Regions from separate parts of the Franconibacter pulveris genome, predicted to be linked through region 1. Evidence: predicted binding sites of a transcription regulator. Region 1 holds the regulator's gene; each other region holds the start of a gene.
What was found. Region 1 encodes Fur, which represses iron uptake genes when iron is present. Its sites were predicted from a motif close to ATAATAATGAGAACNACTATCAA; they were not measured.

Region 1 (3,116 bases):
AAAAAGCCCGCCTGATGGCGGGCTTTTATCTTTCTGCAAAAGCTTACAGGCTTTCTGGCAGCGTACGCAGCCCGGTTAATTTTCCTTTACTTATTTCTACATAGTTATCATGCCGCAACTGCGACAACGTTTTCATCACCATGCTGCGAGAAAGGTTGGTTCGCTTAACGATATAATCGGCTACGTTAATTTTATTTCGCATAAATTCATCCATGGCGGCAAGCGTGACCAGATTGCCTTTAATCATGAGATAGCTATTATGCCCAAGCAATAATTCTTCACGATGGCAGAGTAAGTCGATAGACCAGGCCAGTACCTTATATAACTGTGGTTGACACTGATGGTTTTCTATTTCGCTCAGAAATTTATCAAAAGGAATGAGCTGGTAGTGGCACTCAGCATCGGCCTGAATTCTGAAATAGTTTTTATTATTAAGATTACGCGCAACGCCCAGAATAGACGGGGCGCTACATTTTTCAATCAGTAATCTATCGCTTTTACGCAATACGGAAAAAAGGCCACCACGAATAATGCAAACAAAGCCTTCACGCGTTGGAATAGACGTATTTTTCTCTGCGCGATACCAGTTACCGTAACCATTAAAGATATCGGACAGGCGATAAATTTCGGCAAGGGGTTTCTGAGGTATTACCATAACGGCGACCTATATATAAGTATATTATTGGAATAAATAACGAGGGGCTATTCTAATAGAGTTGATTTTTTTACTGCAATACAGGCCAGTGGCGTTGCAAGCCCGAATGGGGCGCTTAAGGGAGGTAACTGATTGAATGGTAAAATAATTTACTTTTTCTGAAAATAAAAAGTAAGAAAAAGATAAGATAAAATAAGTTCTTGACCAGTATATTAAAATAGCAAGCATCAAGAAAATGGACTATTAGCGTCGCGTCTGCCTGATAAAGGTGTAAAAAAAGCCGACATACTATGTCGGCTTATTAACAAAAAGTAAAAACGGAACGCTATTTTCGCTTACTTTGTGTCGTGCGCGTGCTCGTTTTCGCGGCAGTCGCCATCGGCACAGTGGCCATAGAGATAGAGGCTATGGTTGGTCAGACGAATGCCATGGCGGGAAGCGATTTCACGCTGACGCGCTTCGATAGAGTCGTCGCTAAACTCGATAACTTTGCCGCAGTCGAGGCAGATCAGGTGGTCATGATGATGCTGTTGAGTCAGTTCGAAAACGGATTTGCCGCCTTCAAAATTATGACGCGTTACGATACCCGCATCGTCAAACTGATTCAGCACACGGTAAACGGTCGCGAGACCAATCTCTTCGCCCATGTCAATGAGGCGCTTGTATAAGTCTTCCGCACTGACATGATGGTTTACTGGCTCCTGCAACACTTCAAGGATTTTCAGTCGAGGAAGCGTGACTTTCAGGCCAGCCTTCTTTAATGCGGTGTTATTGTCAGTCATGCGGAATCTGTCCTGTTGCTAAACGGTGTGCTCCGGAGAGCTTAAGATCGGATGCGCTGAAGATGAATGCGACTCATTATAGAACTGACAGGCCCAAATGAAAACCGCAAGCGTCCAGCAATAGTGCTTTTCAAAACGTGGCGAGCGCGGCGCTTGCCGTCTCGTTACCCGATAATCCTGAAGGGTATTGTACAGATATGCGGATAAAAGTTAAAAATTTGTAGCAATCATTTTTATCGCTTTTATCTATCAATGAAGTGAAAACGGCGATAAAAAATACATTTATCGCCGTTTCACGATTAGGCGTTAATGATTTCCTGCAGGTGCAGTTCTTCAGAAACTTGCTTAACCCATTTTTCGACGCGTTCAGCGGTCAGTTCGGGCTGACGATCTTCATCAATGGCAAGGCCAACAAAGTGATTGTCATCGGCAAGACCTTTAGAGGCTTCAAAGTGGTAACCTTCCGTCGGCCAGTGACCCACAATAGTGGCGCCGCGCGGTTCAATAATGTCGCGAATGGTGCCGAGCGCATCGCAGAAATATTCCGCGTAGTCTTCCTGATCGCCGCAGCCGAAGAGCGCGACCAGCTTGCCATTGAAGTCAATCTCTTCAAGGGTCGGGAAGAAATCATCCCAGTCGCACTGCGCTTCGCCGTAGTACCAGGTCGGGATGCCAAGCAGCAGGATATCGAAACCTTCCAGATCTTCTTTGCTGCTCTTGGCAATATCGTGCACTTCAGCAACGTCTTTCCCGAGCTGTTTCTGAATAACTTTTGCGATATTTTCGGTGTTGCCGGTGTCGCTGCCGAAAAAAATGCCTACGATTGCCATGAGAAAAATAACCTCTTGAATCCTAATGATATGGTAGTGGCAAAATGCCCACAGATAGGGCAATCATAGCAGAACAGAGAAGAGGGCGGAAACTGCTATCACGGTGGGGTGCACACTCTGACACATTTCCATACAAGAAAAAGGGTCTTAAGGGCTCAGCTATTCAGCGCCTTGAGTTGTGCCAGCAAAATTTCTTCGATCAATTCGCTGCGACTCATGTTGCGCGCCTGCGCCAGTTGCGTCAGGGCGTCAACCGCTTCCGCGTTAAGTTTTAACTCTACGCGTTTAAGCCCGCGAACTTTGTCGCGCTTGAGCTGGTTCCGTTTGTTGATGCGCAACTGTTCGTCACGCGACAGCGGATTGGTTTTCGGGCGACCCGGGCGACGCTCGTCCGCGAACAGATCTAATGTCGTACGGTCCGTTTGTTCTTTGGCCATGATTTGACTACTGACAGGGGAAACAGGCTGCCGGAGCGGATGCCCGGGTGTCATTCAGCGCGCCATCATACATCAGGGAACGAGGCGCGCCAACGCGTTAGCGGCATGTTAGCGCCAGTCGCCTTGTTTTTAATCAGTTTCCAGGAAGCGACGAATGGCGCGCAATACGGCTTCGGGCTTTTCGGCATGCACCCAGTGCCCGGCGCCGGCAATGACATGCGCTCGTGCCGCAGGGAACTGCTTAAGCAAGGCCTCGCGGTGCTTTTCCTGTACGTAAGGCGAAGCGCCGCCAGCGATAAACAGCGAAGGGCCATGCCACGCCGGCACCTCCTGCCAGCCAACAATGTGGGCATACTGCTCCCAAAGCGTCGGCACATTGAAACGCCATTCACCGTCAGCGAAAGATTTCAGC
Region 2 (3,116 bases), 1.7 Mb from region 1:
TTTCACCGATGAGCGTTTCGGCGTGCCGACGGTAACCGACATCATCAAAGAGCTGGAAAAACCGGGCCGCGACCCGCGTCCGGAATTTAAAACCGCGCAGTTCGCCGAAGGAGTGGAGACAATGAACGATCTCCAGCCTGGCATGGTGCTGGAAGGCGCGGTAACCAACGTCACCAATTTCGGCGCGTTTGTTGATATCGGCGTACATCAGGATGGCCTGGTGCATATCTCTTCTCTTGCCGATAAGTTCGTAGACGATCCGCATAAAGTGGTGAAAGCGGGCGATATCGTGAAGGTGAAAGTGCTGGAGGTAGACCTGCAACGCAAGCGTATTGCGCTGACCATGCGTCTGGATGAACAGCCTGGCGAAGGCAACGCCCGTCGCGGCGGCGGCAATAGCCGTGAGCAGGGCAATCGTCCCGCGCAAAACCGCAAGCCGCCGCGCGACAACGCCGCCAGCGGCAACAGCGCGATGAGCGACGCGCTCGCCGCGGCGTTTGGCAAGAAGCGGTAAACGCCGCGGTCTCTTCCCTGTGCCAGGGAGGCGGCGGAAATGAGAAGTGCAAGGCGGATGGCGATTTCACCAAAGCGTTGCATGACCATGTCGCTTCTCATCCTGTGAATGTGTAAAGGGGGCTTACTGCCCCCTTTACCCTTTCGGTTCCCGGCAGAAGGCTGGCCGAAGCCCCCCGCTTACGAATTGGTTTCCTGTTATCTGCACGAATAAACGTAGCGCCGCTCGCCCATTTTTTGACCAGGAATCGGCGCCACGGCTACAACCGATAATGACTCAATAAAAGTAACGGCAATAAAGAACGGTATGAAATAACCATCACGTTTTTGTCGCGACTGCCGCTGACATTTCCAGCCGTCGCTATTCTCTCATTCGAATAACAGATGAAACCAAATAATAACATTCAGGCTAAAAATGTAATTATTGGGCGACTTAATCCAGGCTAATACATTGAAAAGTAATAATTAAAATAAAAAAGGTAAAATATTCAGCCGCTTATTTTCTCTTTTTTGCGCCAGAACAAATAAACCGTAAATAAGCGCCCTTTCGCTTTATCGGAGCGTTGAAGATAAAAACCATTATCATTATCATCCTGCCATATAAATCGATTCCCTTCTCCTGCGTGATTACCGGCTTATTGTCGGCTGCCGGTCATGCCGAAAAGCCCGTCCGCAACTGAAAGATAAGTAGGCTTTATGCGATTCACTCTTAACAGCACGTGGAAAATTACCGGCTTCGCGCCAGCCATCAGCCCGGCATATCGTCAAAAACTGCTGTCGCTGGGCATGTTGCCAGGCTCTTCTTTTAACGTGGTGCGCGTGGCGCCGCTTGGCGACCCCATTCATATTGAAACCCGACGCGTAAATCTGGTGCTGAGAAAAAAAGATCTGGCGCTGTTGCAGGTTGAAGCCGCCTGACGGCGACCCGTTATTGAGTTCACGCTACTATGAAAAAGTTAACCATTGGCTTAATTGGCAACCCTAACTCCGGCAAAACCACCCTTTTCAACCAGCTGACCGGCGCGCGCCAGCGCGTGGGAAACTGGGCAGGCGTGACGGTCGAGCGTAAAGAGGGGTTTTTCTCCACCCTTGAGCATCACGTCACCCTGGTGGACCTGCCGGGCACCTACTCGCTCACCACTATCTCTTCTCAAACGTCGCTGGATGAGCAGATCGCCTGTCATTACATTCTTGGCGGCGAAGCGGATATGCTCATCAACGTGGTAGACGCCTCGAACCTTGAGCGCAACCTCTATCTCACGCTACAGCTGCTGGAGCTCGGCATTCCCTGCGTGGTAGCGCTTAACATGCTCGATATTGCCGAAAAGCAAAATATCCATATCGATATCGACGCGCTGGCCGCCCGCCTGGGCTGCCCGGTGGTGCCGCTGGTCTCCACCCGCGCCCGCGGCATCGAAAGCCTCAGGCTCGCCATTGACCGCCAGCCGCAAAACCTGCCTGTTGAGCTGGTGCGCTACCCCGCCCCGCTGCTGCGCGAAGCCGATGCGCTGGCAGCCGTTATGCCGGGCGAGCTGCCGCCGCGCCAGCGCCGCTGGCTGGGCCTGCAAATGCTGGAAGGCGACATCTACAGCCGCGCGTTTGCAGGCAAAGCGGAAAGCCTGCTCCCCGCCGCGCAGGCGCGTCTTGCTGACGAGCTGGACGACCCGGCGCTGCTTATCGCCGACGCGCGCTACCAGAGCATCGCCGCCATCTGCGATGCGGTCAGCAACAGCCTCACCGCCGAGCCGCACCGCCTGACCGTGGCGATGGACAAAATTATCCTCAACCGCGTTCTCGGCCTGCCGGTCTTTTTGCTAGTGATGTACCTGATGTTTTTACTGGCGATTAATATCGGCGGCGCACTGCAGCCCATCTTCGACGCCGGCTCCGTCGCCCTGTTTATTCATGGCCTGCAATGGGTAGGATACACGCTCCACTTTCCGGACTGGCTGACCATTTTCCTCGCTCAGGGGATTGGCGGCGGCATTAATACCGTCCTGCCGCTGGTGCCGCAGATTGGCATGATGTACCTCTTCCTCTCTTTTCTGGAAGACTCCGGCTATATGGCCCGCGCGGCGTTTGTCATGGACCGCCTGATGCAGTCGCTGGGGCTGCCGGGCAAATCCTTCGTGCCGCTGATTGTCGGGTTTGGCTGCAATGTTCCTTCGGTGATGGGCGCCCGCACGCTTGACGCGCCGCGCGAAAGACTGATGACGGTGATGATGGCGCCCTTTATGTCCTGCGGCGCGCGGCTGGCGATTTTCGCCGTCTTCGCCGCCGCCTTTTTTGGCCAGCAGGGGGCGCTGGTGGTCTTCTCGCTTTATCTGCTCGGCATCGTCATGGCGATTCTCACCGGTCTCATGCTGAAACACACCATCATGCGCGGCGAAGCCACGCCGTTCGTGATGGAACTGCCGGTTTACCATGTGCCGCATCTGAAAAGCCTGCTGCTGCAAACCTGGCAGCGCCTGAAAGCCTTCACCCTGCGCGCAGGGAAAGTGATTGTGGTGGTAAGCGTTTTCATTGGCGCGCTAAACAGTTTCTCTTTCAGCGGCAAACCGGTAAATAACATTAACGACTCCGCGCTGGCCTCAGTAAGCCAG
Region 3 (3,116 bases), 1.7 Mb from region 1:
CACGCTGAAGCTGAGCTTGCCCACCGGCAGCGCATAGCTGCTCAGGAAATCAATGGTGTTGTAGCCCTCAATTTTATTCCCCGCCTCATCGGAGAGATCAAACGCCTGCTGGGACTGCAAACGCAGCGTCCAGTCGTCGGGCGCCCAGCCAATATAGGCCGTCGCCTTGGAAGGACTGGCGGAATCCACCGTGAGTTTTTCCCATTTCCCGGCCACGCGCGTTTCTGAACGAATAACATTAAACGTAACGCCAGCGCTCCAGTCCGTATCCGGCACGAAGTAGTCCACCGCGCCTTCAAGACCGTAAATGCGGCGCTTGTCATCGTCCAGATTGATGGTCATGTCCGTTTTGTTGATGGAGATCGTTTTGTCAGAAAGCGAATAGTAAGCGGCGAGCTGGGCGCGAACCGCATCGCCGGTATAACGCCAGCCAAGCTCCCATGCGTTAACCTTAATGCCATCCAGCCGGGAGTCGTTCACGTTGACGCTGTTTAACAGGCGGTAGTGGCCGTTGCGTAACTGATAGGTGCCGGAGCCGTAATATTTTGCGAGATCCGGAATTTCAAAGCCCTGAGAGAAATTAAGCCACGCTTGCTGACGCTCCGTCAGGTGCGCAAGCACGCCTGCGTTAAACAGGACGTTGTTGTAATCGGTTTTTCCCCCCGGCACCGCATCGGCCGAGCTCGCGAGCCCCGTGGCGATCCCCTGCTGCTGGGCGTATCCGACGAAGTCATCCACCTTGTTTTCGGTGTATTGATAACGCACGCCGCCGCTCAGGGTAAAGACAGGGTTAATGTCATAGTTAGCTTGCAGGAACGGCGCCAGGTTAGTGACCGAGTAGCCCGGATAACGCCCTACGTTATAAGCATTCTCAAGACGCATCCCGCCAGACTGGCTCGCTTTCGCCAGGTCGAAGAACTGCTGATTGGCGTCGAACGTTTCATGTTCCGCATCCACACCCCAGGTGAGACCCAGCCCGTCGAACGGATTGCTGTTTAGCGTCAGTTTGCCGCCCCAGAAATGGGTGTTCTGCTCCGAGGCGCCAATGCTGGTTACCCCTGTGCGGCCAAGCGTAGGAAAGGGATAAAAGGCCAGCTTTTCATCACGGTAAAAAATTTGCGCGACCAGGTCCTGACCCCAGACATCGGTGTTGGAATACTGCAGATTAATCAGATGACGCTCGGTGCCGGGTATGCGGTCTGAAGAGAAGTTACTGCCGTTACGCGCCTGCCCTTGTCCGGTGACCGCAGAAAAATTTTCCCCAAGGTCAAGGCCATGCTCGCCATCAGACTGACTTTTATAAAACTGCGTGGTGAGCTGGAGTTGCTGATGATCGTCAATGTCCAGCGTGCCGGTTCCCATCACATCCAGCCGGTCGGAGTACTGCAACCCGGTCTGCGTGTTATCGATGATAACCTCCTCGCCGCGACCGTCATACCAGCCGCCAAAACGCTGATAAGCGACCGAAAGCCGACCGGAAGCGTGTTCGTTGCCGCCGCTTACCGCCGCCGCGACATTCTCATCATGGTCGTTATGGCTGTTGAATCCGCTTTTGCCGCCGACAGTGAGTTCGACCTGTTTTTCCGGCTGTCCTTTTTTGGTCACAATGTTAATAAGGCCGCCCGTACTGCCGCCGCCATACAGGGAGGTGGCGCCTGAAATCACTTCGATTCGTTCGATATTAAACGGATCGATAGCGTCCAACTGGCGGCTATCCGTGCGCGACGAGTTAAGACGTACGCCGTCGACCATCACCATCATCGAGCGGCCGCGCATATTCATGCCATAATTTGTGCGTCCCTGGCTGCTGACATCCATGCCGGGTATCAATTGCGCCAGCACCTCTTTAAATTCTTTGCCCCCCTGAACCTGTTGCTGTAGCTCCTGCCCTTCAATTACCCAGTTGGTTTGCGCAAGCTCCGTTACGCTGCGGTGAGCGCGGCTGGCCGATACCACGATGCTGTCGCTTTGCGTTTGCGCTGCATAAACAGCCGGGCCGCTAAGCGCCAGCAGGCAAGGCGACAACAAGCAAAGTTTCTGAATTTTCATTGTTTTTATTTCCATATTGTCAGATAGAGCACAGCGGAAAAGGCTTCCTTTGATGCCGCGCCTCCGCCAGCCGGGCCGTTTTAATGATAATAATTCTCGACATGATAATTATTTACAAAGCGCTGGCAATACATTTAGCAACATTTTGTTTTATTTGGTCACAGGCGTGATCGTTACTCACGTTAAGAGAAGCGCTGCGGCGGGCAGGCAAGTGATGCGCGGAAGTACGGCAGTTTCAGGTAGGAAGGCGCGCGCCTTAACGAAGCGGCAGGCCTCCTTTTTGCATAAAAAGAGAATTTTTTAAATTTCGTGATACAGGAAGTTTATCTTTTACAACCTTTCTCATTAATGTCGCTTACTTTTTTTACGTTATTACTTTTATTTAAAGTTTCCGCAAAATAAAATTATGGCTAACAATAAAACCCCATGAAACAGTAAACTTAGCAACTTACACAATTATTTACTTAAGTTTCAGCTAATTGAAAAAATATTGAATGAATTCTAATTTTAAAGGTTGCCTGAAATAATCACTCTCGCTAATTTGATAAGGCTGCTTAATCAAATGGAGGGAGATTAAGGTTTGAAATGGACTGTACTCGAAACGCTTGTTAGCCCGGAAACCGGCATGGCCTTTACGCTTGTCGTTTCCGCTAACAATAACAAATTTATTCTCTGGCACCTTTACTGCGCCCGGATAACGTCCCGGAAGCCTCTTTATGTCCACGCAGGCATGGCCTGGGTCTATCAGGGCGAGCGGATTGACCGCATCCAGATTTACCGGGTTACGCTTTATTGCAGTAACCTTTGGGAAAATATAAAAAAACACGCGGGCTGCGAAAAATATATTACGGATGAACGCTGCACTTTGGGAGCCCGGTGCACGATTTCTTCCTGCCCACGTAACCTACGCTGATGTTTTAATCCGCCTGAAATAACGCCGGGGCATGGCCCCGGCAGCACTAAAACTTATGCACTTAAGAATCAGCTTAAGCGCCTGAGCTTATTTCCTGGTAGATTGAACGCTGAATCGCGGCCCACTTTTTCGTATTCGCATCCGGGTTAGCCTG
Region 4 (3,116 bases), 2.1 Mb from region 1:
GCGTGGCGGCTTAAAATATCGGTGAGCGGCAGATCCAGCCAGTAGCCTTTTTCACGGTAGCGGGCGGCGAAATCATCCGGCCAGCGGGTATAAGGGAGGGTCATGCAGGGCTTCCTTCATTCAGTCCAAATACGTTGAGCATGGTCGAGAGCTTGACGCCGGTTTCGCGCCATTCGCTCTGCGGCTCAGAGGCGGGCACAATGCCTGCGCCGGCGAAAAGCCGCACGCGGTTGCCGTTAAGCTGCGCGCAGCGGATAGTCACCACCCACTCGCCATTGCCCTGGTCGTCGCACCAGCCGACGATGCCGCCGAACAGTTCACGGTCAAACGGCTCCAGCTCGGCGATAAGCGTTTTGGCTATCTCATGGGGGAAGCCGCTCAGGGCGGGCGTCGGGTGCAGCAGGCAGGCGAGCGTTAGCGCGTTATCGCGGGCGTCCTGCGTCTCGCCTTCAATGGCGGTGGCAAGGTGCCAGAGGGTGGGCGTGGTGATAAGCGCCGGCGTTTCCGGCACGCTGAGCAGGCGACTGCGCGGCGCCAGCACGGTTCTCATCGCTTTCGTCACCAGCTCATGCTCATGTCTGTCTTTCGCAGAACGCAGCAGTTGATGGCCCGCCTCCCTGTCCTGCGCTTCATCCTGCATGCGGCGGGCGGAACCGGCCAGCGGCAGCGAGCTGAAACACTCGCCCGATTTACGCAGCAGCAGCTCCGGGCTTGCGCCAAGCAGCGCCCCGCCCGCTTCCAGCGGCACGTGGAAGTTAAAACTGGTGGGGTTCTGGGCGATAAGCCGCTCCAGCAGCGCAACGCTGTCGGGCGCGTCTTGCGTTGTGATATCGATAAGGCGCGACAGCACGATTTTATCGACGCGCGGCGTGTCGGTAAGCGCGGCGGCGCGGGCCACCATTTCCATAAACTGCGGCTGTTCAGGGATAGCCTGACGGCGCGTTACCTGAAGCGGTTTTTGCGGCTTCACGCTGCTGCGATAACGCTGGCGGTTAAAGGCGCGCCACGTTTGGGGAATAAACAGCGCCGAAGGTTTACGGGTGTCGAACGGAATGGCGCCGACGACGATGGGGTTGCTGACGCCCTGCGCGCGGGCGGCGGCGAAGTGGTTTTGCAACGCCTTCTGGAATTTCCCGTTGCGATCTGCGCCATCGGCGGCAGGCGTCGTCAACCGGGCGAAACAGCCGGAAGTGGCCAGGCTGCGATACGGCGACATGAAGAAAAAGCTGTCCGGTGAAAGGGTTATCCTCTCCACTTGCGTTTCCTCAGCCAAAGACGTGTCCATGCGCTCCTCCAAAAATGATAAGAGAACTGATAATTGTTATCATTTGTATTTGGTGGCGTAACCTAAGACGAAACGTCGGGCATGTCAACCAACGCCACATTTTCCGTTAAGCGGCGCGCTTGCATCGCTGCGGTAAATGGTGAAAATGAGAAGCATTACTCACCTTGCTTTTTACAGGATGCGACGCTGTGATCTCCCTTTTCGCCCGACGGGCGCTGCTGCTTTTCAGCGCACTGGTTTTAGGATTTTCCTCACTCACGCAGGCGGCGGCATGGCCGCGTCAGGTCACCGACAGCCGCGGCGCGCAAACGCTTGAAAAAGCGCCGCAGCGCATTGTTTCCACAAGCGTAACCCTGACCGGTTCGCTGCTGGCGCTCGACGCGCCCGTGGTGGCAAGCGGCGCGACCACGCCCGGCAACCGGCTGGCGGACGACCAGGGCTTTCTGCGCCAGTGGGGCGACATTGCGAAAAAGCGTAACGTGCAGCGCCTGTACATTGGCGAACCGAACGCCGAGGCGGTAGCGGCGCAGATGCCGGACCTGATTTTAATCAGCGCCACTGGCGGCGACTCGGCGCTGGCGCTTTACGATCAGCTCTCCGCTATCGCCCCCACGCTTATCATCAATTACGACGACAAAAGCTGGCAGCAGCTGTTAACCCAGCTTGGGCAGATAACCGGCCATGAGAAAGAGGCGCAGGCGCGCATTGCAAGCTTCGCGCAAAAGCTTGACCAGGCGAAAGCGCACATGAAGCTGCCGCCGCAGCCGGTGAGCGCGCTGGTCTACAACGCCGCCGCGCATGGGGCGAACCTCTTTACGCCGATGTCCGCTCAGGGGCAGCTGTTGCAGCAGTTGGGCTTTACCCTCGCGACGCCGCCGTTGCTACCTGCGCTTAGCAGCATGGGCAAGCGCCACGACATCGTACAGTTGGGGGGTGAAAACCTGGCGTCGGGGCTGAACGGCCAGACGCTCTTCCTCTTCGCCAGCGATGAAAAAGACGCTGAGGCGCTTACCGGCAACGCCCTGCTCTCTCATCTGCCCGCGGTGCAAAACAAGCGCGTTTATGCGCTGGGGCCAGAGACCTTCCGCCTGGATTATTACAGCGCGAGCCTGATACTCGAACGGCTGTCGGCGTTATTTAAAGCGTAAAAAAGGGGCCGCAGGGCCCCTTCTGTTATGGCTTCACCGCTTGCGGCGGCGACTGCCGCAGGCGGCGAAGCTCGCTTAACAGCAGCGTAAGCGCAACGCCTGCAACCGCCAGCGCCATTCCACTGACGCTCGCCGAGCTGACCGGCGAGAGCGCAACGCCCATGCCGCCCAGCAGCGCCGCGCCAATCGCATCGCCCGTTACGTTCTGCGCGGTCCACAGCCCGTTAATACGCCCGAGCATGTGGTCCGGCGTCTGCGTCTGAATCAGCGTGTACTGAACCAGCGAGCTGATGCCGCTCAGGTAGCCGAACAGCGCGAGGCAGACAACCCCTAAGCCCCAGAACGGCATCAGGCTGAAAATGCCTACCGCGACGAACGCCAGCACGGAAGTAATGAGCATAACGCGCCCCGGCTGCGTGGAGTGCGCCAGCCTGCCACTGGTAAGCGCGCCTGCCGCCGCCCCCAGCGGTACGGCGGCGTAAAGCGCGCCGATTTCGCCGCTCGCCATCTGCCAGTGGTTAGCCAGCGCCGGATAAAGCACGCGCACCGCGCTCGCCATCGTGAGCAGGGCGCCGATAAGCGCCACGCCGCCCACTACCGGGCTTGCCAGCAGAAAGCGAAACGCGCTCGCCAGCGCCTTTAGCGGATGCTCGCGCTGCATCTGCGGCGCAGGCAGTTTCGGT

Region 2: the regulator Fur is predicted to act here: its motif matches at 1,083-1,105, upstream of feoA (ferrous iron transporter A).
Region 3: the regulator Fur is predicted to act here: its motif matches at 2,127-2,149, upstream of ACU4F7_RS20835 (TonB-dependent siderophore receptor).
Region 4: the regulator Fur is predicted to act here: its motif matches at 1,312-1,334, upstream of fepB (Fe2+-enterobactin ABC transporter substrate-binding protein).

The regions. Positions count from the first base shown of each region.
Region 1 is NZ_CM165555.1:1,371,970-1,375,085, forward strand. It holds gene ACU4F7_RS06515 (helix-turn-helix domain-containing protein) at 44-655, opposite strand; gene fur (ferric iron uptake transcriptional regulator) at 991-1,437, opposite strand; gene fldA (flavodoxin FldA) at 1,737-2,267, opposite strand; gene ybfE (LexA regulated protein) at 2,423-2,704, opposite strand; gene ybfF (esterase) at 2,834-3,116, opposite strand, start outside.
Region 2 is NZ_CM165555.1:4,310,620-4,313,735, forward strand. It holds gene ACU4F7_RS20435 (Tex family protein) at 1-514, shown strand, start outside; gene feoA (ferrous iron transporter A) at 1,210-1,431, shown strand; gene feoB (Fe(2+) transporter permease subunit FeoB) at 1,461-3,116, shown strand, end outside.
Region 3 is NZ_CM165555.1:4,406,041-4,409,156, forward strand. It holds gene ACU4F7_RS20835 (TonB-dependent siderophore receptor) at 1-2,049, opposite strand, end outside; gene ACU4F7_RS20840 (hypothetical protein) at 2,675-2,962, shown strand; gene ACU4F7_RS20845 (STY4199 family HEPN domain-containing protein) at 3,036-3,116, opposite strand, start outside.
Region 4 is NZ_CM165555.1:3,457,119-3,460,234, forward strand. It holds gene ACU4F7_RS16340 ((2,3-dihydroxybenzoyl)adenylate synthase) at 1-104, opposite strand, end outside; gene entC (isochorismate synthase EntC) at 101-1,285, opposite strand; gene fepB (Fe2+-enterobactin ABC transporter substrate-binding protein) at 1,477-2,433, shown strand; gene entS (enterobactin transporter EntS) at 2,459-3,116, opposite strand, start outside.